One region of the Sinorhizobium garamanticum genome, then DNA from elsewhere that is predicted to be linked to it. Evidence: predicted binding sites of a transcription regulator. Region 1 holds the regulator's gene; each other region holds the start of a gene.
The links. Region 1 encodes PhoB, which activates phosphate uptake and scavenging genes when phosphate is short. Its sites were predicted from a motif close to TGTCATNNANCTGTCAT; they were not measured.

Region 1 (6,835 bases):
ATGACCGGCAGCATCATCTCGCTGGCAAGAGCGCTCGGCGAAACCGCGCCGCTGCTGCTGATCGGCATGAACGCCTTCATCACCAGCCCGCCCGAGGGCGTCTTCGCTGCATCTACCGCACTACCGACACAGATCTACATCTGGGCCGATAGCCCCGAACGCGGCTTCGTGTCCCGAACCTCCGCTGCAATCCTGGTTCTTCTGGCATTCCTCGTGCTGATGAACGGGATCGCGATATTTCTCAGGCAGCGCTTCGAGCGCCGCTGGTAGGGAGAAACAGAGATGAATATTATGTCCGAAGCAGCAGTTGAAAAGGCGCTGGATCAGAAGATGAGCGATGCAAACTTCAAGATGGTCGGAAAGGACGTATCCGTCTACTACGGCGAGAAGCGCGCTCTCTTCGACGTGAACCTGAATGTTCGCAAGAATACCGTGACGGCGCTGATCGGTCCCTCGGGCTGCGGCAAGTCGACTTTCCTGCGCACGCTCAACCGCATGAACGACACCATCGAAGGCTGCCGCGTAACCGGCAAGATCACGCTCGACCAGTCGGACATCTACGATCCGAGCGTGGACGTGGTCGAACTCAGGGCTCGCGTCGGCATGGTGTTCCAGAAGCCGAACCCGTTCCCGAAATCGATCTACGAGAACATCGCCTACGGCCCGCGCATCCATGGTCTGTCGCGTAACAAGTCCGACCTGGATCAGATCGTCGAGAACAGCCTGGTGAAGGCTGGCTTGTGGAACGAAGTCAAGGATCGGCTGCTAGAGCCGGGCACCGGCCTCTCCGGCGGTCAGCAGCAGCGCCTCTGCATCGCGCGTGCCGTTGCGGTCAGCCCCGAAGTGATCCTGATGGACGAGCCCTGCTCGGCGCTCGATCCGATCGCCACCGCGAAGGTCGAGGAGCTCATTCACGAGCTGCGCGCGAATTTCACGATCGTCATCGTGACCCATTCGATGCAGCAGGCCGCGCGCGTTTCGCAACGCACCGCCATGTTCCACCTCGGCAATCTCGTCGAGGAGAACGACACCGACAAGATGTTCACCAATCCGGATGATCAGCGCACGCAGGACTACATTATGGGTCGGTTCGGCTAAAGCGGTTTCCAACCCTTACGATTGATGAAGGTCCATGCAGAACAGCGCGCGCCTTGAGGAAACGAAAATGACTCATGCACATATAACCTCAGCCTTCGACGAGGAGTTGAAATATCTCGCGCGCCGGATCTCCGAGATGGGCGGGCTTGCCGAGCAGATGGTTGCGGACTCTGTCCGGGCGCTGGTGAACTCGGATCTGGCCCTGGCGCAGAAGGTGATTTCCGACGACGCGATCCTCGACGACGCCGAGCGTCAGATCGGCGAGAAGGCGATCGTCACCATCGCCAAGCGTCAGCCAATGGCGTCGGATCTCCGCGAGATCATGGGGTCGATCCGGATCGCCGCCGATTTGGAGCGCGTCGGCGACCTCGGCAAGAATACCGCCAAACGCGTGATCGCGGTCGCCGGATCCGGCATTCCGCGCAAGCTTGCGCGCGGCTTGGAGCATCTGGCGGAGTTGGCCTTGGTTCAGCTCAAGGAAGTGCTCGACGTCTATGCCTCCCGTTCGCCGGAAAAGGCGAACAGCATCCGCGAGCGCGATGAAGAGATCGACGCGATCTACACGTCGCTTTTCCGCGAACTGCTGACCTATATGATGGAAGATCCGCGCAACATCACGCCGTGCACGCATCTTCTCTTCTGCGCCAAGAACATCGAGCGTATCGGCGACCATGCGACCAACATCGCCGAAACGATCTATTACATGGCGACGGGTGCTCAGCCGCAAGGCGAACGGCCGAAGGACGACACGACGTCGACCCTAGGGTCGGTGACGGACTAGTCCCGCCCGACGTCCGCATGCCTTTGCGCATGCGTTGATCTTATCCCGGCCGTGATTGTCGCGGCCCATACTGTGTCGCGGTTGCATGATGGCGTCCGCGCGTGGGAAGGAGCATGACCGAATGTTGCCGAAGATAGCTGTTGTCGAGGACGAGGAGGCGCTGAGCGTCCTCCTGCGCTACAATCTCGAGGCCGAAGGTTTCGACGTCGATACGATATTGCGTGGAGACGAGGCCGAGATTCGCCTTCAGGAGCGGTTGCCGGATCTCCTGATCCTCGACTGGATGCTGCCCGGAGTGTCCGGCATCGAACTTTGCCGCCGGCTACGGCAGAGGCCGGAAACGGAGCGCCTGCCGATCATCATGCTGACCGCGCGCGGCGAGGAAAGCGAGCGGGTTCGTGGCCTCGCCACCGGCGCCGACGACTATGTCGTCAAGCCGTTCTCGACACCGGAACTGATGGCGAGGGTGAAGGCAATGCTCAGGCGTGCCAAGCCCGAGGTGCTTTCGACGCTGTTGCGCTGCGGCGACATCGAGCTCGATCGCGAGACGCACCGTGTCCACAGGCGCAGCCGCGAAGTCCGGCTCGGACCGACGGAGTTCCGGCTCCTGGAGTTCCTTATGTCCTCGCCAGGGCGCGTCTTCTCCCGTTCACAGCTTCTCGACGGCGTGTGGGGACATGACATCTACGTCGACGAGCGCACCGTGGATGTGCATGTCGGCCGTCTGCGCAAGGCGCTGAACTTCTCGAACATGCCCGATGTCATACGCACCGTGCGCGGCGCCGGCTATTCGCTTGAAAGCTGATAGAGTCTGCGTTTCATAGGCATCAAAAAAAGGGGCGGCACCGCCCCTTTTTCCGTAGCGTTCATGCAAGCGGATCAGCGCATGCGCCGGCGCTCGCCGGAAGGCTGATAGGCGAGCCGCGTGTGATAGCTGCAATAGGGCGAAGCTTCCGGCGACTCGTTGCCGCAGAAATGGAATTCTTCCTTCAAGGGGTCGCCGATCGGCCACTTGCAGGTGCGTTCCGTCAGCTCCGTCAGGCCGAGGCGGCGCGACATCGGAACGACGACGTTCGGTGCGAGTTCGAGGTTCTGCTCCGCGACGAGATCGACTTCGATCTCTTCCTTGAGCACGGTGGCGCCAGCGGTGCGGGTGACGGTGCGGGTTGTGACGCGCGAGGCATAATTCGGCGCGCGGGGCGCAGAGGTTGTGCGCTTCGGGCGGGCGGCATTGGTCGTGCCGCCGGCCTTGGCCCGCCCCGGCAGGCTCAGCCGGTGAACCTTGCCGATGACGGCGTTACGGCTGACACCACCCAATTGTGCCGCGATCTGGCTGGCGCTCAGGCCTTCGGACCACAGCTTCTTCAGTTTCTCCACCCGCTCGTCAGTCCAGTTCATTTCTGCACTCTCCGTTCTCGGCGTTGGATGGCAGAATCCATCACCAAGCTCCGGAAAAACTCCGGAGCTGCAACGCGATAACTCTTTTGGTGACTAGGTCCGCCGCATGCGTCTAGTAATTGAATATTAACCTACTGGCAGGGTGACTCCGTGGCAAGAGTCGCGGGATTCGCGCCGAATCGATTTTGGGGTTTTCCCCAACTTGCTGGCTGGCCGTTGCATTTTTGCAAGCCCCCGCCGGATGTTTTTTCGCACGTCGGAATCCGTGCGCCCGAGCTCGCTGCAAGCCTTGGTTTTGTTGACATTGCAGTGCGAAATGGGAATAGTGCCTGCGCCGCCGAAAGGCGGCATTTTTGATTTTTATCGGACACGATCGCCCGATATCGATGCCACCAGGACGGAAGGAGAAGTTCGCCATGGCCGCAACAACGCCGCTCTACGACACCTATATGCGTGCGCCGTTGCGTTTCGAGCGAGGCGAGGGCGTCTGGCTCATTGCCGAGGACGGCTCGCGCTATCTCGATTTTGCCGCCGGGGTTGCCGTGAACTCGCTTGGCCATGCCCATCCGCACCTCGTCGAGGCGCTGAAGGCGCAGGCGGACAAGGTCTGGCATCTTTCCAACCTCTATGAGATTCCGGGACAGGAAAGCCTGGCGCGCCGGCTGACGGCCGTGACCTTCGCGGATCGCGTGTTCTTTACGAATTCAGGCGCGGAAGCGCTTGAATGCGCCATCAAGACAGCGCGCCGCTATCATTTCGCCAGGGGGAATCCGGAAAAATTCCATATCATTACCTTCGAAGGCGCTTTCCATGGCCGCACGATCGCGACGATCGCGGCCGGTGGCCAGCAGAAGTACATCGAAGGGTTCGGACCAAAGGCACCGGGTTTTTACCAAGTTCCTTTCGGCGACATTGCGGCGGTCAAGGATGCGATCAACGATGAGACGGCGGCGATCCTGATCGAGCCGATCCAGGGGGAGGGCGGTATTCGCTCGGCCAGCAAGGAGTTTCTGCAGGAGTTGCGGGCGCTTTGCGACGAATTCGGCTTGCTGTTGATCCTCGACGAGGTTCAGTGCGGCATTGGCCGTACCGGCAAGCTCTTCGCCTATGAATGGTCCGGCATCCGGCCGGATATCATGGCGGTCGCCAAGGGCATCGGCGGCGGCTTTCCGCTGGGCGCTTGCCTTGCGACCGAAGAAGCGGCAGCCGGCATGGTCACGGGCACGCATGGCTCGACCTATGGCGGCAATCCACTGGCCATGGCGGTCGGAAACGCGGTCCTCGACGTTGTTCTCGCCGACGGATTCCTGGAGCAGGTGCGCGACGTCGCTCTTGTCTTCCGGCAGGGGCTCGCGTCGCTCAAGGATCGTTTCCCGAATGTGATCGAGGAAATCCGCGGCGACGGGCTGATGCTCGGCATCAAGGCGAAGGTGCCCTCCGCTGACCTGTTGAAAGCAATCCGCGCCGAGAAGCTGCTCGCAGTTCCCGCCGGCGAAAACGTGCTGCGTCTGCTGCCGCCGTTGATCACTACCGCCGCCGAGGCCCGAGAAGGGCTTGCGAGGCTTGAGCGCGCCGCCGAGGCGGTCAAGAGCAACAGCGGCGACGCGGCGGCCTGAACGGCCCGACTTTCACGACAGGAATTCTGAACAATGACAGGTACCAGACATTTTCTCGACATCTCGGCGATGGCGACTGCCGACCTGAGGACGATCATTGACGACGCCCGCGTTCGCAAGACCGCGACGAAGGACGGCACTGCCGAACGCCCGCTTGCCGGCAAGATGCTCGCGATGATTTTCGAGAAGCCTTCCACCCGCACGCGCGTCTCCTTTGACGTCGGCATGCGTCAGCTCGGTGGCGAAACCCTGTTCCTTTCCGGAACTGAAATGCAGCTCGGCCGCGCCGAGACGATCGGCGATACCGCCAAAGTCCTTTCGCGCTATGTGGACGCGATCATGATCCGCACGACCGACCACCGGCGGCTGATGGAGCTCGCCGAACACGCTACGGTGCCGGTCATCAATGGTCTGACCGACGACACGCACCCCTGTCAGATCATGGCCGACATCATGACGTTCGAGGAGCATCGCGGATCAGTCAAGGGCAAGACGATCGCCTGGACGGGCGATGGCAACAACGTCCTTCATTCGCTGATCGAAGGCTCCGCGCGTTTCGGATATCGCATGAACATGGCGGTGCCGCTCGGGTCCGAACCACAGGACAAATTCCTCAACTGGGCGCGCAACAATGGCGGCGATATCCTGCTTTGCCATGAGGCCGAGCAGGCCGTCGCCGGCGCCGATTGCGTCGTCACCGACACCTGGGTATCGATGAACCAGGAGCACCGCGCCCGCGGCCACAATGTTTTCCAGCCGTATCAGGTCAACGAGGCCTTGATGAAGCATGCCGCCCCGGACGCATTGTTCATGCACTGCCTGCCGGCGCACCGGGGCGAAGAGGTCACGGATGAGGTCATCGACGGCCCGCAATCGGTCGTCTTCGATGAGGCGGAAAACCGGCTGCACGCGCAGAAATCGATCCTTGCCTGGTGCATGGGCGTCGTCTAACGACAGCGGCACAGACCTTTCGGCGGCGTTCCGCGTTGACACAACAGCTTTGCGCGTCTTATCAGACGCGCAAAGACGCTGTGGTACTTTGAATTACTGCACGGTTTTGTCCTTAAATCGGCTACGAGTTAGGGAAACATGCTGTAGGGCGGACCGCCGTTGTAGATACGGGCGAGACCTCGGCGAGGACCCCGGGGCCGGCAGCGCATGAAAAGCCTATTGAATTTGTCGAGCTGAGACACAATCTAGGCGGCATGCGGGCGGCTCCGATTTTTGCTACCGGACAGTGGCCGCCCATCAGTCATCGTGCATTGCGGGCGCATGCCGCGCCTGACGGAATGCATAACCTTCTGGACAAGTTCGTTCGCGACAGGGTCAAATGAAATGACGGGCAGGCTGCGCCGGGGAATATCGATGTCTCCATGCCGCTTCACCCGCGATGCAAGGAGCAAGACATGACAGAAACAGTGCGGGGGCTTGGCGAGTTCGATTTTGCCGGTGACGACCATGTCGTGCCTTTCCACGTCGAGGGGCTCGATGTGCGCGGGCGTGCCGTGCAGCTGGGACCGATGCTCGATGCCATCTTGGAGCGGCATAATTATCCGCTGCCGGTGGCTCGTCTGGTCGCTGAGACAGTGGTGCTGACGGTACTGCTCGGCACGTCGCTGAAGTTCGAGGGCAAGCTGATCGTTCAGACGCAGGGCGATGGTGCGGTCGATCTTGTCGTCGCGGATTTTTCGACGCCGGATCGGGTCCGCGCCTATGCCCGTTATAGCGAGGAGGCGCTGGCTGCCGCCGAAGAGGGTGGGCGCACACAGCCCCATGAGCTCCTCGGCAAGGGGGTTCTTGCCTTCACAATCGACCAGGGCGCTCACATGCAGCGCTACCAGGGTATCGTCGAACTCGACGGTGCAACGCTCGAGGAAATCGCTGGCGCCTATTTCCGCCAGTCGGAGCAGATTCCGACCAAGGTGCGCCTTGGTGTCGCGGA
Region 2 (6,835 bases), on a different replicon from region 1:
GAAGATCGATTTCTTCGCCGCGTGCGATCAGAGCCATGTCCTCTTGCGCCTGCTCAGTCGCGTCCGTTGTCATCGCCGGCAGTTCTCTGATTGTGGTGGAATCCATCGCTACTGTACCTCGGTTTCTTCGGGAACCGCGCGGCCGGGCTTCCTACCCAGTCCGCCAGCGGCGAATTGCGTTGGCAAAGTCAGGCCCGGCGCTAAAGCCCCAAGCTGCGCCGACCACCGTAAAGATGGACACGCCTGCGACACCACCGAAGATGCCACCGACTATCCCCGTCCCTGCGCCGATCAAGAAACCAACCAGCGCCCCTCCGATAGTCCCTGCAATCCTTGCCTTCATGACTTCTCCCCCCTGCTCTCTTGCCTGTGCCAGCTTTGTCATCCTTCTGCTTTCCGCCGCTTTCGTTCGACTGTCCTTCGACCCTCCTCACTAGCCCGACGCTCGGAGGAATTGGACGGCGGAACCCGCAAAGGATTGCCGGGGCGAGCAGAGGGGAAAAGATAAGGGCGAGCGGAAAGATGAGGCAATAGCCTGTCCTAGATCAGATGAAGGGTTTTCGCATCCATGCGGCCAAGATGGTTGTGATTTGGCCGGTGAACAGCGCCGCAAAGCAGAGCATGGCGATCGCGATCGGCGTGATGAGCGATCGGCCGAAATGACCTTGAATGCGAACAAAGAACAGCGTCGCGGCCATAAGGAGCTCGGCGAGCGCAGCGCGCCGGGCATAGATTCGCCGCGAAAGCGGGGGCGATATCAGAGCGCGGTACAGCGTTTGTCATCCCTCCCCTGCCCTTGACGCCGCCATCACCGCTTGGCGGCGACTTGCGCGGCTGCGCGAGCGCGCGGGTCGATACCTTCATCGAGCTCCTTTTGCAGCGCGCCAAGAGCAAGTTCGATGACTTCGGCGATCGCGGAGCATTCGAGCCGATCGGCATAGTCGTAGATCATGTTGTTGGTCTCGACCTTGAGCTTTACGGCGAATGGCGTATTGCGATTGGTGGTGCTTGCGGCCGCGCCGGCGAGGCTCGCCCTCGCCTTCTGTCTCGGCCGGCGCGTTTGCTGGCGCAGGTTTGGCAACCGCTGGCGCCTTGCGCGCAGCCGGTTCGGGTGCATGGCGGGTCTTGAAGCCGTTATTTTCGGCGACCTTTTCGACGGCTGCCTTTGTTTGCGGATCGACCTTCTTGGGCCTGGCTTGAACTCATCGAGGTCGATGGTCAGACGCGCCTTGGTCATTGGCGCAGCTCCTTCAACAGTGCGATGACTTCGGCGACGAACGTGGCGGCGTTTGCCCGGGCGTTTTCCAGGCTTGGAACCTGATCGTCCGCGAGCTTTCCGAGCGTCTCACCGAAGTTGAACGCCCCGCGTTCGACGATGCGCGCTCCGAGGAACTGGATGCCGGCTTCTTCGAACTGCGTGCCGATATCGCGGGCGCTTCGCGTCACATAGGCCGCGGGAACGCGCGACCAGAAGACGCGGGCGGGCATTTCCTTGCCGCTGCTCCTGCCTTGGCGGACGATGAATTTGAGGGTCTTGGCGGCCTCGTCGGCATCGAGCTTGACGGTTGCGGCGGGATCAGAATGAGATCGCTGGACGTGATCGCGTAGCCTGTGGATAGGTTCGCCGATCCTTCGAGATCCACGATCACGAAGCTGTTTTTTGCCGACTGCTCCCCGATCGTCTCGATGATGTTTTCCTCCGTAACGTCACCGATGATGGACATTGATGGCGGGATGTTGGCGTCCTTGGCCCACTTCATAAGCGGCTGATTGGGGTCTGCGTCTATCAGGCAGACAGAGGCGCCCTGCTCGGCAAGAACGATTCCCAGGATCAGCGTACCGGTCGTTTTGCCGGCGCCGCCTTTAGGGGTCATCATCGAAACGACTGCCATTCAATCAGCTTTCGTATGCAATGGATTATCGGTTGGGATTCCATCCCGAAGGCGCGCCGTTGGTAGAAGGCCGGCCGTCGGACGCCTGCGATGGTGGCCCGTACGGTCCTCAATGCGCCCGGCAGGCGATATCCGGCTCGTTCGGCTAGCCAGAAAACGCCAATGGCCGCAAGCAGCAAGAGGGCAGTCCAGACCGCCAGATGAACGGTCAGCAGCAGGAAGAAGAACACCAACCGGGCATCAAAGATCATAAGGCGCGGCCCACGCATGGATTCGCGCCAATGGTTCCTCTTCTTGAAGCGGTTGCCTTCGTCTGCTTCTGGCTCGGTCATCGGTTTGCGGGCCTTGCAGCGCTGGAACGCCCTGCATGAACAGGACGCCGATCGTGTAGCCGCTTCCGAGTTTCACGAGCGGCCCGCGGGGGGCATATCTCGATCTCGCTGGCGAGTTGGTCGCCGACACGACCGGCGCCGGCATAGAGGGCATCCTTTAGCTCTGCCTCCGATTGACGACGGTGGTGATGTTCATGCTCCCAAGGCGAGCTCAACGTCAATGTCGCTTGGCATTGGCTGATCTACGACAAATGTTGGACATGCGACACAACCACTTCGATCGATCGCGTTGTATCGATTAAGAGTTTTCCTTTGGCGCGAATATTGCATTGGGTCATTCGCAGACGCGTCACGCCAACGATGATCGCGCGGAGATGTCGAAATGTTTCAGCACAATGCTCTCTACCGGAGCCTAGGTCCGGTCGTCCTACAGGCGGACGATCCAAATGTAGAAGAAGGAAGAGGCCGTACCCGCCAAGGATAGTCGAGCCGAAGCTGCACGGGCGCTTTGCGGGGGTTGTCCTCGCACGGACGCCAATTCCGCAATCGTCCAACCCGGCCAGGGGCGCTGACGGCGGATGCGCAAAACTAGGACCGTTCGCCAGCACCTGAGCTGTTGCCGGTCCCGATTCGCCCTGAACGTACAGGCGAGCGTTAAAGCGCCGCTTGTTACAGCAGCGCCAGCGTCGAGTCGTCCTCGCCTTAGTTCAATCCCGTCACCCAAACAGGTATGATTATGCGTAGAAAACTTGTTATCATCAGTTCACAATGTTCTTCGCGTTTCGGTTGTCTTCTAGGCATCGTGTTCTGGAAATTGCATATGCGTGCGTCACTTATTTATACTTCCATTTTTGCCTTGTGTTGCTCATCCTATGCCGGGGCAGAGGCGGTACTTCCAGTGAAGCCTTCACCATATCTCGTCGGTGCCATCACGAGAAACATGTTTAGATTGCCAAAACCCGACCAGGACTTGGTTCTACTATCCGCCCATCGCGGATCTTGGGAGGTCTATCCCGAGAATTCAGCCTACGCCCTGCAAGATGCCTGGAATTCACAGATCGAGAGCGTGGAGGTGGATGTCCGCTTTACCGCCGACAAAGAAGTCATTCTATCTCACGATTACAGGATTGAGCGGGAATCCACTGGACGCGGCTTGTTGTACAATCAGAACTATTCGCAAGTACAGCAGGCCAATCTACGCGACCGTCATGGGCGCGTGTTCAAGGACTCGCAAGGGCGCTTGGCCAAGTTCCTGACGTTTTCCGCGGCGCTTGATCTGCTCGCCGGATATGTCACCGATGATGGGCATGGTTATGTGATGATCGTCGACGTGAAAGGGGCGGTGGACGATCAGGATCCCACTGATCCTATCGAACTCACGCAACGCTGCCTTGACATCCTCGCGGCCAAGCAAAATCCGCAGCTCAGCAAGGCTGTGGTATTCAAGCTGAAAGCGAAGGATGCGGTGGATATTGGAACGTTTCTGAACCGGACCACCTACGATCCCAGTATCATCGGCGGGTTGATCATAGTTGAAAACCCGGACGACAAGGACGTTGAGGATTCAAGCCATGATCCTCACCAGGACACGATCTACGATCAGTGGAATGTGGCGCCGTTCCCCGTTCAGTTCGAAATGAACCAATTCTACAAAGGTGACGGTCTTCAGGCGTATTTTGACTATGCCGATCAAAAGCAGGGGTTCGCCACCTATCATGAAAGCAACTACTATCCGGAGGGCGTAGCTAACAGCGCTGGGAAATGCTGCTTCGGGCACAACACCGATCCCACATCGACCGCTCCAGGAGGCATTGTGCCGGACTATCGCGGAGATCCGGAAATGGCGATCGTCAACCGTACCAATCTGATCACCACTGACTGGCCCGACGTGGTTGGCGAAATGCTGCGCGAGTTAGGGCGCCGCAATACCAGCGAACTGACCCGCTAAAGCAAACCTGCGCTTCAAAGGATCGTCCCATGAAAATTGCAAAAATAATGTCCCTGCCATTCTTTATAACAGTGTATCTCTTTGCTGGCGCAAGCCACGCCGGGTCATGCGCCAATCATGCTGACTGCCTTAAAAGCGCGTCGGCGAAGGTGTCTCAGACACTCACCCCCAAGGTCGTGCCCGTTTTCGGCGATTACCCAAAGCTGTATATACACGACTCTGCGGCAGAGGCGGATTATCCGGTGCCTGATGGTACCAAGCAGGCATTTGACTTCTATACCAATAAGACGTCTTTTAACTTTCCACCTAGCTCGTCAATCGAGACCAGGCAGATCGCATCGATCAGCCCGACCACTGGCTTCACAGTCCTTTTGGTCGAAAAGACCCGCGATAATACCGCTCCCAATGGCGGTAGTGCATTATCGCTGTTGAGTTCCAATGCCAATGACGCTTACTTGTCATTCGCTTTGGGAGCCAAGCCTAGTCCGAGTGGGCAAAAGTGGTCTGTTGTGAAAAGCTTGCTTCAAAGCAAGATGGCGCAATCAGCTTATTGGCAGAAGCCGTGGGATATGAAACTCCTGGGACCAACAGGCGACTTCTCCGGAACCGAGTGGATCTATTATACCTTCAGTCCAGACGGCAAGGTTCGCATCGACCGTTTTGCGCCGTATACTTATCTTCTGGCGTTTACCGCCTACCAGTGGGATGAGGCAGTGCTCGACAGTGGCTTTCCGCATTTTCCCTTCAATTCTGGTACGCCGACAGACCGGCCGAGGTCCGTCATTTTCGGATCGGTCGGGCCATGGCTTATTGGCGCTGCCAATGTGCCCGGGCAAACGTCGTCGATGCTCGAGCCGATAGAGGCGTTGCCCGGCTTTGAGGGAGTGACGATATTCTCGGCTCCACTGTCGATGAAAGAAGTCGTAGCTTATCAGAAGTCTCTGAAGGGAAGTAATTTTCTCGACGTCAGTATGCTGCCCTGCAACAGCGGCCAGTATCTTTCCCACCAGATTAGAACTCCCTGCGGTACGGCTGGTCCTGGCAATCCTCCGTCGAACGTAAGCTCTGTCGCTCAGGATGGCAACAGCACCAACAAATAAGATGGGCGGACGAGAGCTATGATCTGCCGGGAAGGACAACATCCGCGACGGTATTCTTGCTGATGCCGAAAATTGCCTATAGCACTTATCGCCGCCGCCCGTTGATGTGGGTGCTGCCGCCGTCGGAGACAGCCCCGGAGAAGAATGTAGCGAACAGTGGTATGCAGGCGGCACCGATTGCGCCGGCCTGGACGCCGAGCCGTGACGCGACGACCGGCGCCACCGGCAGTCCACGCGACGGTCCTTCCATCGGTTCAGCGAGGATAGCGGCGGCCAGCCGCTCGTTCAGATCCAACGGAAGGCGACCACCGATGACAATCAGCGCAGGGTCGAAAAATCCCGTCGCAACGCGGACAGCTTGGCGCAATTGCGCGGCCGCACGCTTGACCCAAGCGTCAAGATCCGGCCGGGCATCGTCAGGCAATCCCGGGATCCCATCGAAATCAGTGACAGGAAATCCCGCTCGGGAAAGGCATGCGAGCAAATCCTGTCCGGAGGGACGCGGCAGGTCGTAGGGGTAGAGAACGCCCGGCAGGCAAGCATTCCCGTGTGCGCCCCTATAGAGTCGGCCATCGATGATTACGCCGCCGCCGACACCGTGGCCGATATGAATGAAGAGGAGCGGGTCGTCGGCTTCGCCTCCGCGCCCGAATACATACTCGCCGAGAGCGGCCGCCGCGCCATCGTTTTCGACGTAGCAGGGGATGTCGAACGAGCCACGAAATGCCTCGAGAGCCCCAGTGTCTTCGAACGCCGGGAAAAACGGATGCGCCTTAAGGAGGTGCGATACTGTACCGAAATTCCCCGGCACCGAGAAGCCGATACCCACCAGCCGGCTTTGGTCGATCGACAGATCGGCGACCATCGATTGAACCGCTGCCTGAGCGCCCGTGGCCACGCCTGACGCTGTCGCGGCGTCGACGCTGAGCGAGCTCGACGCCAGCACTGAGCCCGCTAGGTTCACGACGGCGACCTCCATGCGCGACAGCGAAAAGGTCACGCCCGCAGCGATGAAGCGGTCGGCCCGCAGCCGTAACAGCCGGCGAGGCTGGCCTTGTGCACCAGTGCGTTCGGGTTCCTCCGACAAAAGCCCCATCTCAATCAGGCCGGCCGTCAGACGCGTGACCGACGCGCCGGCCATGCCGGAGCGCTGGGCCAGATCCACCCGTGCGATCTCGCCTCCCGTGAAGATCATCTCGATCAGTCGTCGCTCGTTGAGAGAAAGGGTTGGGATAGACATCATCGGTTCGATTCCAAGGCGACTTCGAAAGCCTTATTGCAAAGCGCATTAAATTGCGCAATGTAATTAACCCGTCACAAAGCCATCGTAAGAAGCGGCATCGCAATTTCCGTTTGGGAGAACGTCTCATGAAATCCACGCGCTTTTTGGCACCTGCGGCCCTCGCACTCGTCATGACCGGATCGGCTTTGGCGGAGAGCCTGACCGTCTATTCGCCGCAGGGTGAGGAGCGCGGAGTCTGGATCGCCGAGCAGGCGAAAGCCGGCGGCCACGACATCAAGCTTTTGAACGCAGGCGGCGGTGAGTTGTTCGACCGATTGATC
Region 3 (6,835 bases), 830 kb from region 1:
CTCACGGACATCCTGGTCGCGGCGCTCGAAGATGCATTTCGGATCCTTGATGAGGATTGGGTATCCCAGATGCATTGAGGCCGATGCCGCTTCATTCAGCCGGCTTGCAGCAGCCTTTCGACAGACGCCGCGGCAGCCAGCAGCGCCCGGTCCGTCCCGCTCCGTCCAACCAGCATCAAACCCGCCGGTAGGCGCGTGCCCGCCATCGGCAGCGTGATTGCCGTCAGGTCGAATTGATTGGCGATCTGAGTGTTGCGCAAGAGCAGGTCTTCGACGCGGCGATATTCCTGTTTGTCTTGTTCCACAGAGGCGATGCCGACGGCGGGGATCGGCGTGGTCGGGAGGGCGATGAGGTCAAGGAGTGCCAGCCGCTCGCCCATGGCGCGAATGAGCTCTTGTCGCGTCCGCAGCAGCTTTGCCAGCGCCGCATCGGGCACGGTCAAGCGCCGGCGCAGCGTCGATGCTACCCGGGTGTCGACGGGTGCGCCCGCGTCCTCAAGCCAGTTGCGGTGGATTCGGCTGCCTTCTATCGCGGCGATCGAGCCGATCGACGTTGCCTCGGCGAAGCGGGCGAGGAGATCGTCGATGCCGCATTCGGCGATTTTCGCGCCGGCGCGGGAGAGCGTTTGCAGGCTCGCCTCGAAGGCTCTTGCGATCTCCGGGGCGAGGTCTTCGAGGAGAAGGCCTTTCGGAATGCCGAGCTTCAACCCGTCAAGCGCCAGTGGGGCCAACGGTCTTGGCGTATCGCCCGCCATGATGGCGTCGGCGAGCGCGCAGTCGGCGACGGTGCGCGCGAGCGGGCCGATCGAATCGAGGCTTGGAGAGAGCGGGAAGGCGCCATCGAGGGGCACACGCCGGGCGGTCGGCTTGAAGCCGACGAGACCGTTCAGCGCCGCCGGAATGCGCACCGATCCGCCGGTGTCGGATCCGATGGCGATCTCGCTGGTGCCCTCCGCGACGGAGACGGCCGCACCCGATGATGAACCGCCGGGAACGAGGCTCGCGTCGATCGCATTGCCGGGCACCGGATAGTGCGGGCTGAGGCCGACGGCGGTGAAGGCGAATTCGGTCATGTGCGTCTTGCCGAGAACGGCGGCTCCGGCGGCGCGCAAGCGTCGGACGATCGCAGCGTCTGCCGTGGCCGGTTCTGCTGCCCGGCGAATGATCGAGCCGGCAAGCGTCGGCTCGCCGGCGACGTCGAAGAGGTCCTTGATCGAGACGATGCGGCCGTCGAGCGGGCCGAGGCTCTTTCCATCGCTCAGCCTTCGGTCGGCGGCGTCCGCCTCGGCGCGGGCGGTGTCGGAATAGAGTTTCACGAAGACGCGTTCTTCGGCCCGGCGCCGGTCGAGCCGAGCGAGAACGGCTTCGAGCCGGTCGCGAAAAGGGGTGTGCGATTGGGTCAAGGCGAAGACCTCGTGAATGGGATAGCAGTTATTCGCATGATTCCGTAAATCGGAACCGAGTTATGGACAAATCATGCAGGGATTCAATGTGCTGCGCCTTCATTGCCCGCGGCTGCCTCGCGGGGAACGCCCGCGCCGGACGCCCTGTCATCGTTTATAAATCGCGGCCATTGATGTATAATGTCAGACATCAGCGACTTCTGGAATCCAACCGGGAAGACGCCAATGCCAATGTTGCAATCGTCCGCGATCCTGGACTCTTCCGCGATCCAACGCGTCAATTACGACGCGCGCCATCGAACGCTCAGCGTTTGGTTCGTCGGCAATCGCAGGCCTTACCACTATCTCGATGTGCCGGAGCGTGTTTACGAAGAGCTCGTGCATGCGGACTCCGCGGGCGGCTATTTCAACCATCACGTCCGGGATCACTACGATTTCACGCACTGAGGCGGAGTGAGCGCGCGGTTGCCTCTCATCCGCCTGTCGGCACCTTCTCTTCAGGCAGGGAGAAGGGACAATCGGCGATGCTGTATCTCCCTCAGAAACCTCGCCGGGGAGAGGACTGGGGTAAGGGGAGGGGCGCATCGTCAAGGCCCCGCCGCCGATCGCTTCGTCGCCGCTCTTTCACAGAACTGTCGCCAAACCGTCCAAATAGTTTCATCTCGCTGTAAAGCCGCTGACATGCGGCTCGCCAAAGGTCCGCTCGAAATACCGATGATTCGTAAAGCCGGTACCGGAGGCAAAATTTGGCTGATATTCGAAGCACGCTGACCAGGCGCTCCTTTCTCTTCTCCGCCGGCGGCGCCGGTCTCGTCGCTTCTTCCGGTCTCGCGACACCCTTCTATGCCCGTGGCTATGGGCGGCCGGAGTTCCTGCATGGCGTGCAGTCTGGCGACGTCGATACGCAATCGGGAATGATCTGGACGCGGGTGGACCGGCCGGCGCGGGTGGCAGTCGAATATTCGACCACCGAAAGCTTCTCGAACGCGGTCCGGCTTCCCGACATCGATGCGACGCCGCAGACCGACTGCGCGATCAAGTGCCGGCTCGACAACCTGCTGCCGGACCAGGATATCTTCTACCGCTTCACCGCGACCGATCTTTACGACGGCAATCGTGTCGCCGAGCCGATCGTCGGGCGTTTCCGCACGGCGCCCTTGCGCCGGCGGTCGGTGCGCTTCGTCTGGTCCGGCGATACCGCCGGCCAGGGCTGGGGCATCGACGATGTCGGGATGAAGACCTATTCGACCATGCAGCTTCACGAGCCGGATTTCTTCATCCATTCCGGCGACACGATCTACGCCGACAATCCCATCCCCGACGAGATCAAGCTCCGGGACGGGGGCATGTGGAAGAACCGGATCGTGACGCCCGAAAAGCGCGACGTCGCCCGCACGCTGGAAGAATATCGCGGCCAGTGGAAATACAATCTTCTCGATGAGCACGTGCGCGGGCTGAATGCCGTCTGCCCCACCTTCTATCAATGGGACGACCACGAGGTGTTGAACAACTGGTCGGCCTCGACCGATCTCAGGGATGATCCGCGCTATCCGGAAAAGGACGTCGCGGTCTACGCATCGCGCGCGGCTCGTGCGTTCCACGAGATGACGCCGATCCGCACCTTGCCGACGCAACCCGGACGCATCTTCCGCAAGGTCGCCTACGGACCGCTCCTGGACGTCTTCTTCGTCGATCTGCGCTCCTATCGCGGCCCCAACCAAGGGGAGGGCGACGGCGGTCTCTTCGGCTGGCGACAGGCGGACTGGCTGAAACGGGAGCTGGCCGCGTCGCGCGCCACCTGGAAGGTAATCGCCTGCGACATGCCGATTGGCCTTGTCGTCTGGGATGACTATTCGGCACGGCGCGGGTCGGATGCGATCGCCAACGGTGACAACGGCACGCCGACGGGAAGGGAGACGGAATTCGCCGACCTGCTGCGGTTCATTCGTGACAACGCAGTCGAGAACATCATCTGGCTGACGGCGGACGTGCACTACACGGCCGCGCATTACTACGATCCGTCGCGTGCCGCCTTCAAGGAATTCCTGCCTTTCTGGGAGTTCGTGTCCGGTCCCCTGCATTCCGGCACCTACGGTCCGAAGGAACTCGACATGACCTTTGGCCCGGAGGTCCGCTTCATCAAGGCGTCCGGCGGCGGCATCGACAGCAACCTGCCGCCGTCCGCCGGCCTGCAATTCTTCGGCATCGTCGACATCAACGGCCGGACGCAGCAGATGACGGTGCGGCTGATGGATCGCCAGGATAAGGAACTCTGGCGCGTGACGCTCGATCCTGCGGCCGCTGCGTGAGCGATTCAGAAAGTTGGAGCGGGATGCGGGCGGAAAACCGCGCACACTTTTCCTCATCCCGCTCAAGAGCTTTGTGCAGACCTGGTCTGCGCGCCGGCCCCCTTTCGCTTCTGCGAAAAAACCTGTATGAGCGCGGCAACTGAAAAGCGGTACCCGCCCTGTCGCGCGTGCCCACGAACTTTCCGAGACAAAAAATGAGCATTCGTAACATCGCGATCATCGCGCACGTCGACCATGGGAAGACCACGCTCGTTGACGAACTTCTGAAGCAATCCGGCTCCTTCCGCGAAAACCAGCGCGTTGCCGAACGCGTGATGGATTCCAACGATCTGGAAAAGGAACGCGGCATCACCATTCTCGCCAAGGCGACTTCGGTCGAGTGGAAGGGAACGCGCATCAACATCGTCGACACCCCCGGCCACGCCGACTTCGGCGGCGAGGTCGAACGCATCCTGTCGATGGTGGACGGCGCGATCGTGCTCGTCGACGCCTCCGAAGGCCCGATGCCGCAGACCAAGTTCGTGGTCGGCAAGGCGCTGAAGGTCGGACTGAAGCCGATCGTCGCGATCAACAAGATCGACCGGCCCGACGGCCGCCACGAGGAAGTCATCAACGAGGTCTTCGACCTTTTCGCCGCGCTCGACGCCACCGACGAGCAACTCGACTTCCCGATCCTCTACGGTTCGGGTCGTGACGGTTGGATGAACGTCAATCCCGAAGGTCCGAAGGATCAGGGAATGGGACCGCTGCTCGATCTGGTTCTGAAGCATGTTCCCGAGCCGACTGTGGCGGAAGGGCCGTTCCGCATGATCGGCACGATCCTCGAGGCAAACCCCTTCCTCGGCCGCATCATCACCGGCCGCGTATATTCCGGTTCCGTCAAGCCGAACCAGGCCGTGAAGGTGCTCGGTCAGGATGGCAAGCTGCTCGAATCCGGCCGTATTTCGAAGATCCTCGCTTTCCGCGGCATCGAGCGTCAGCCGATCGAGGAGGCCCATGCCGGGGACATCGTCGCAATCGCCGGACTGACGAAAGGTACCGTCGCCGACACCTTCTGTGATCCTTCCGTTGCCGAGGCACTGACGGCCCAGCCGATCGATCCGCCGACCGTCACCATGTCCTTCATCGTCAACGATTCGCCACTTGCCGGTACCGAGGGCGACAAGGTGACCTCGCGTGTCATCCGCGACCGCCTGTTCAAGGAAGCGGAAGGCAACGTTGCTCTCAAGATCGAGGAATCGTCCGAGAAGGACTCCTTCTTCGTCTCCGGTCGCGGCGAATTGCAGCTCGCAGTGCTGATCGAAACGATGCGCCGCGAGGGCTTCGAGCTCGCCGTCTCCCGTCCGCGCGTCGTCATGCACAAGGACGAGAACGGCCAGCTCCTCGAGCCGATCGAGGAAGTGGTCATCGACGTCGACGAGGAACACTCGGGCGTCGTCGTTCAGAAGATGTCGGAGCGCAAGGCCGAGATGGTCGAGCTGCGTCCGTCGGGCGGCAATCGCGTCCGCCTCGTCTTCTTCGCTCCGACCCGCGGCCTCATCGGCTACCAGTCGGAACTGCTGACCGATACGCGCGGCACGGCGATCATGAACCGCCTGTTCCACGACTATCAGCCCTACAAGGGCGAGATCGGTGGCCGCGTCAACGGCGTGCTGCTCGCCAACGAGGCGGGCGAAGCGGTGGCCTACGCGCTGTTCAACCTCGAGGATCGCGGCCCGATGGTGATCGAGCCGGGCGAAAAGGTCTATGCCGGCATGATCATCGGCATCCACACCCGTGACAACGACCTGGAAGTCAACGTTCTGAAGGGCAAGAAGCTCACCAACATGCGCGCCGCCGGCAAGGACGAAGCCGTTCGCCTGACGCCGCCGATCAAGATGACGCTCGAGCGCGCGCTTTCGTGGATCCAGGACGACGAACTGGTGGAAGTCACCCCGAAATCGATCCGGCTTCGCAAGATGTATCTCGATCCGAACGAGCGCAAGCGCTTCGAGAAGTCCCGCACCGCCGGCGCGGCGTAACTGCCCTCGGGCGCACGCGAAGGCCCCCTCATCCGCCTGCCGGCACCTTCTCCCCGCCTGCGGGGAGAAGGGAAATGCCGCCCCGCCCCGCCTATACCTTGTCGCAACGGTGTCCCCTCGCCCCGCTTGCGGGGAGAGGGTTAGGGTGAGGGGCTGATCCACATTCTGATTGTTGATTGCAAAAAAACCCCGGAGCGATCCGGGGTTTTTTTGCTGTGTGTGCCTTTCGCGACCGGCTTGCGGATAAAGTTAAAAAGGCGTTAACCTTCACTCGGATGCCGTTAAAGTTGCCTGTGGGTTAACGCCGCTCGGCAGCCCTGCGGGATTCCGGTTCGCCGTGTCGTGTGTTTAGAGTCGAGTCATGAAGACTGTTTCGATCGAGGTCAGGCCCGGGGAGCCACATGAGGCGGCGGCGATTGCTGAGGTGCATCGCGTTTCCTGGTTGCAGGCCTATGGCGGCATCATTCCGCATCGTCCCCTGATCCAGATGGTCAACCGCCGCGACGAGACCTGGTGGCGCAAGGCCACGCGCGGGCCCGCCACGTTGCTTGTCGTCGATGTCGCCGGAACGATCGCCGGCTATGCCACGCTGGGCCTGAGCCGGGCGCGAGCGCTGCCGCAAGAGGGCGAGATCTACGAGATCTACCTGCGGCCGGAATATCAGGGCATCGGCCTCGGACGCGTTCTCTTCCGCGAGGCAAAGAGCCTCTTGAGGTCGCTTGGCTGCAAGGGCCTCGTCGTCTGGTGCCTCGAAGACAGCGAACACGCCTACAGCTTCTTCCAGACGGCCGGGGGCAGCGACATTGCCGAAGGCATGGAAGATTTCGGCGACAAATACCTGAAGAAAGTCGGCTTCGTCTGGAACTAACGGCTTCGTCCGTCACTGCGGCAGTTCCGCCCGACTTTCGCCGCGCTTGTCGCGGTAGACGGCCCGATCACGTCGCAGTGGAACCCGGTCTCTTTCACATCGTTGCGCTTGAAAACTTCCGCCTGCCTATTTTTGGCCGTGTCGCCCGCCTACTGCATGTTCCGCCCATCCGGACGAAAGTTATGTTGCATCGCGGCATGTTTCCCTTTATCCGACGGAGCGAATTTTAAACCG

Region 2: PZN02_RS31890 (glycerophosphodiester phosphodiesterase family protein) is a predicted target of PhoB. The motif match lies at 3,012-3,028, and genes of this name have one in related genera.
Region 3: PZN02_RS07240 (alkaline phosphatase D family protein) is a predicted target of PhoB. The motif match lies at 2,026-2,042, and genes of this name have one in related genera.

Annotation. Positions count from the first base shown of each region.
Region 1 covers NZ_CP120373.1:726,651-733,485, reverse strand. The annotation lists gene pstA (phosphate ABC transporter permease PstA) at 1-270, shown strand, start outside; gene pstB (phosphate ABC transporter ATP-binding protein PstB) at 283-1,098, shown strand; gene phoU (phosphate signaling complex protein PhoU) at 1,166-1,879, shown strand; gene phoB (phosphate regulon transcriptional regulator PhoB) at 2,001-2,684, shown strand; gene PZN02_RS03520 (GcrA family cell cycle regulator) at 2,759-3,277, opposite strand; gene PZN02_RS03515 (aspartate aminotransferase family protein) at 3,694-4,893, shown strand; gene argF (ornithine carbamoyltransferase) at 4,927-5,844, shown strand; gene PZN02_RS03505 (Hsp33 family molecular chaperone) at 6,300-6,835, shown strand, end outside.
Region 2 covers NZ_CP120375.1:564,598-571,432, forward strand. The annotation lists gene PZN02_RS31860 (hypothetical protein) at 1-106, opposite strand, end outside; gene PZN02_RS31865 (hypothetical protein) at 546-698, opposite strand; gene PZN02_RS31870 (hypothetical protein) at 809-1,237, opposite strand; gene PZN02_RS31875 (hypothetical protein) at 1,234-1,488, opposite strand; gene PZN02_RS31880 (ParA family protein) at 1,443-1,892, opposite strand; gene icmT (IcmT/TraK family protein) at 1,874-2,224, opposite strand; gene PZN02_RS31890 (glycerophosphodiester phosphodiesterase family protein) at 3,045-4,172, shown strand; gene PZN02_RS31895 (hypothetical protein) at 4,202-5,272, shown strand; gene PZN02_RS31900 (ROK family transcriptional regulator) at 5,358-6,515, opposite strand; gene PZN02_RS31905 (extracellular solute-binding protein) at 6,641-6,835, shown strand, end outside.
Region 3 covers NZ_CP120373.1:1,554,898-1,561,732, forward strand. The annotation lists gene PZN02_RS07225 (hypothetical protein) at 1-78, shown strand, start outside; gene PZN02_RS07230 (amidase) at 96-1,403, opposite strand; gene PZN02_RS07235 (KTSC domain-containing protein) at 1,629-1,850, shown strand; gene PZN02_RS07240 (alkaline phosphatase D family protein) at 2,150-3,712, shown strand; gene typA (translational GTPase TypA) at 3,907-5,733, shown strand; gene PZN02_RS07250 (GNAT family N-acetyltransferase) at 6,095-6,601, shown strand.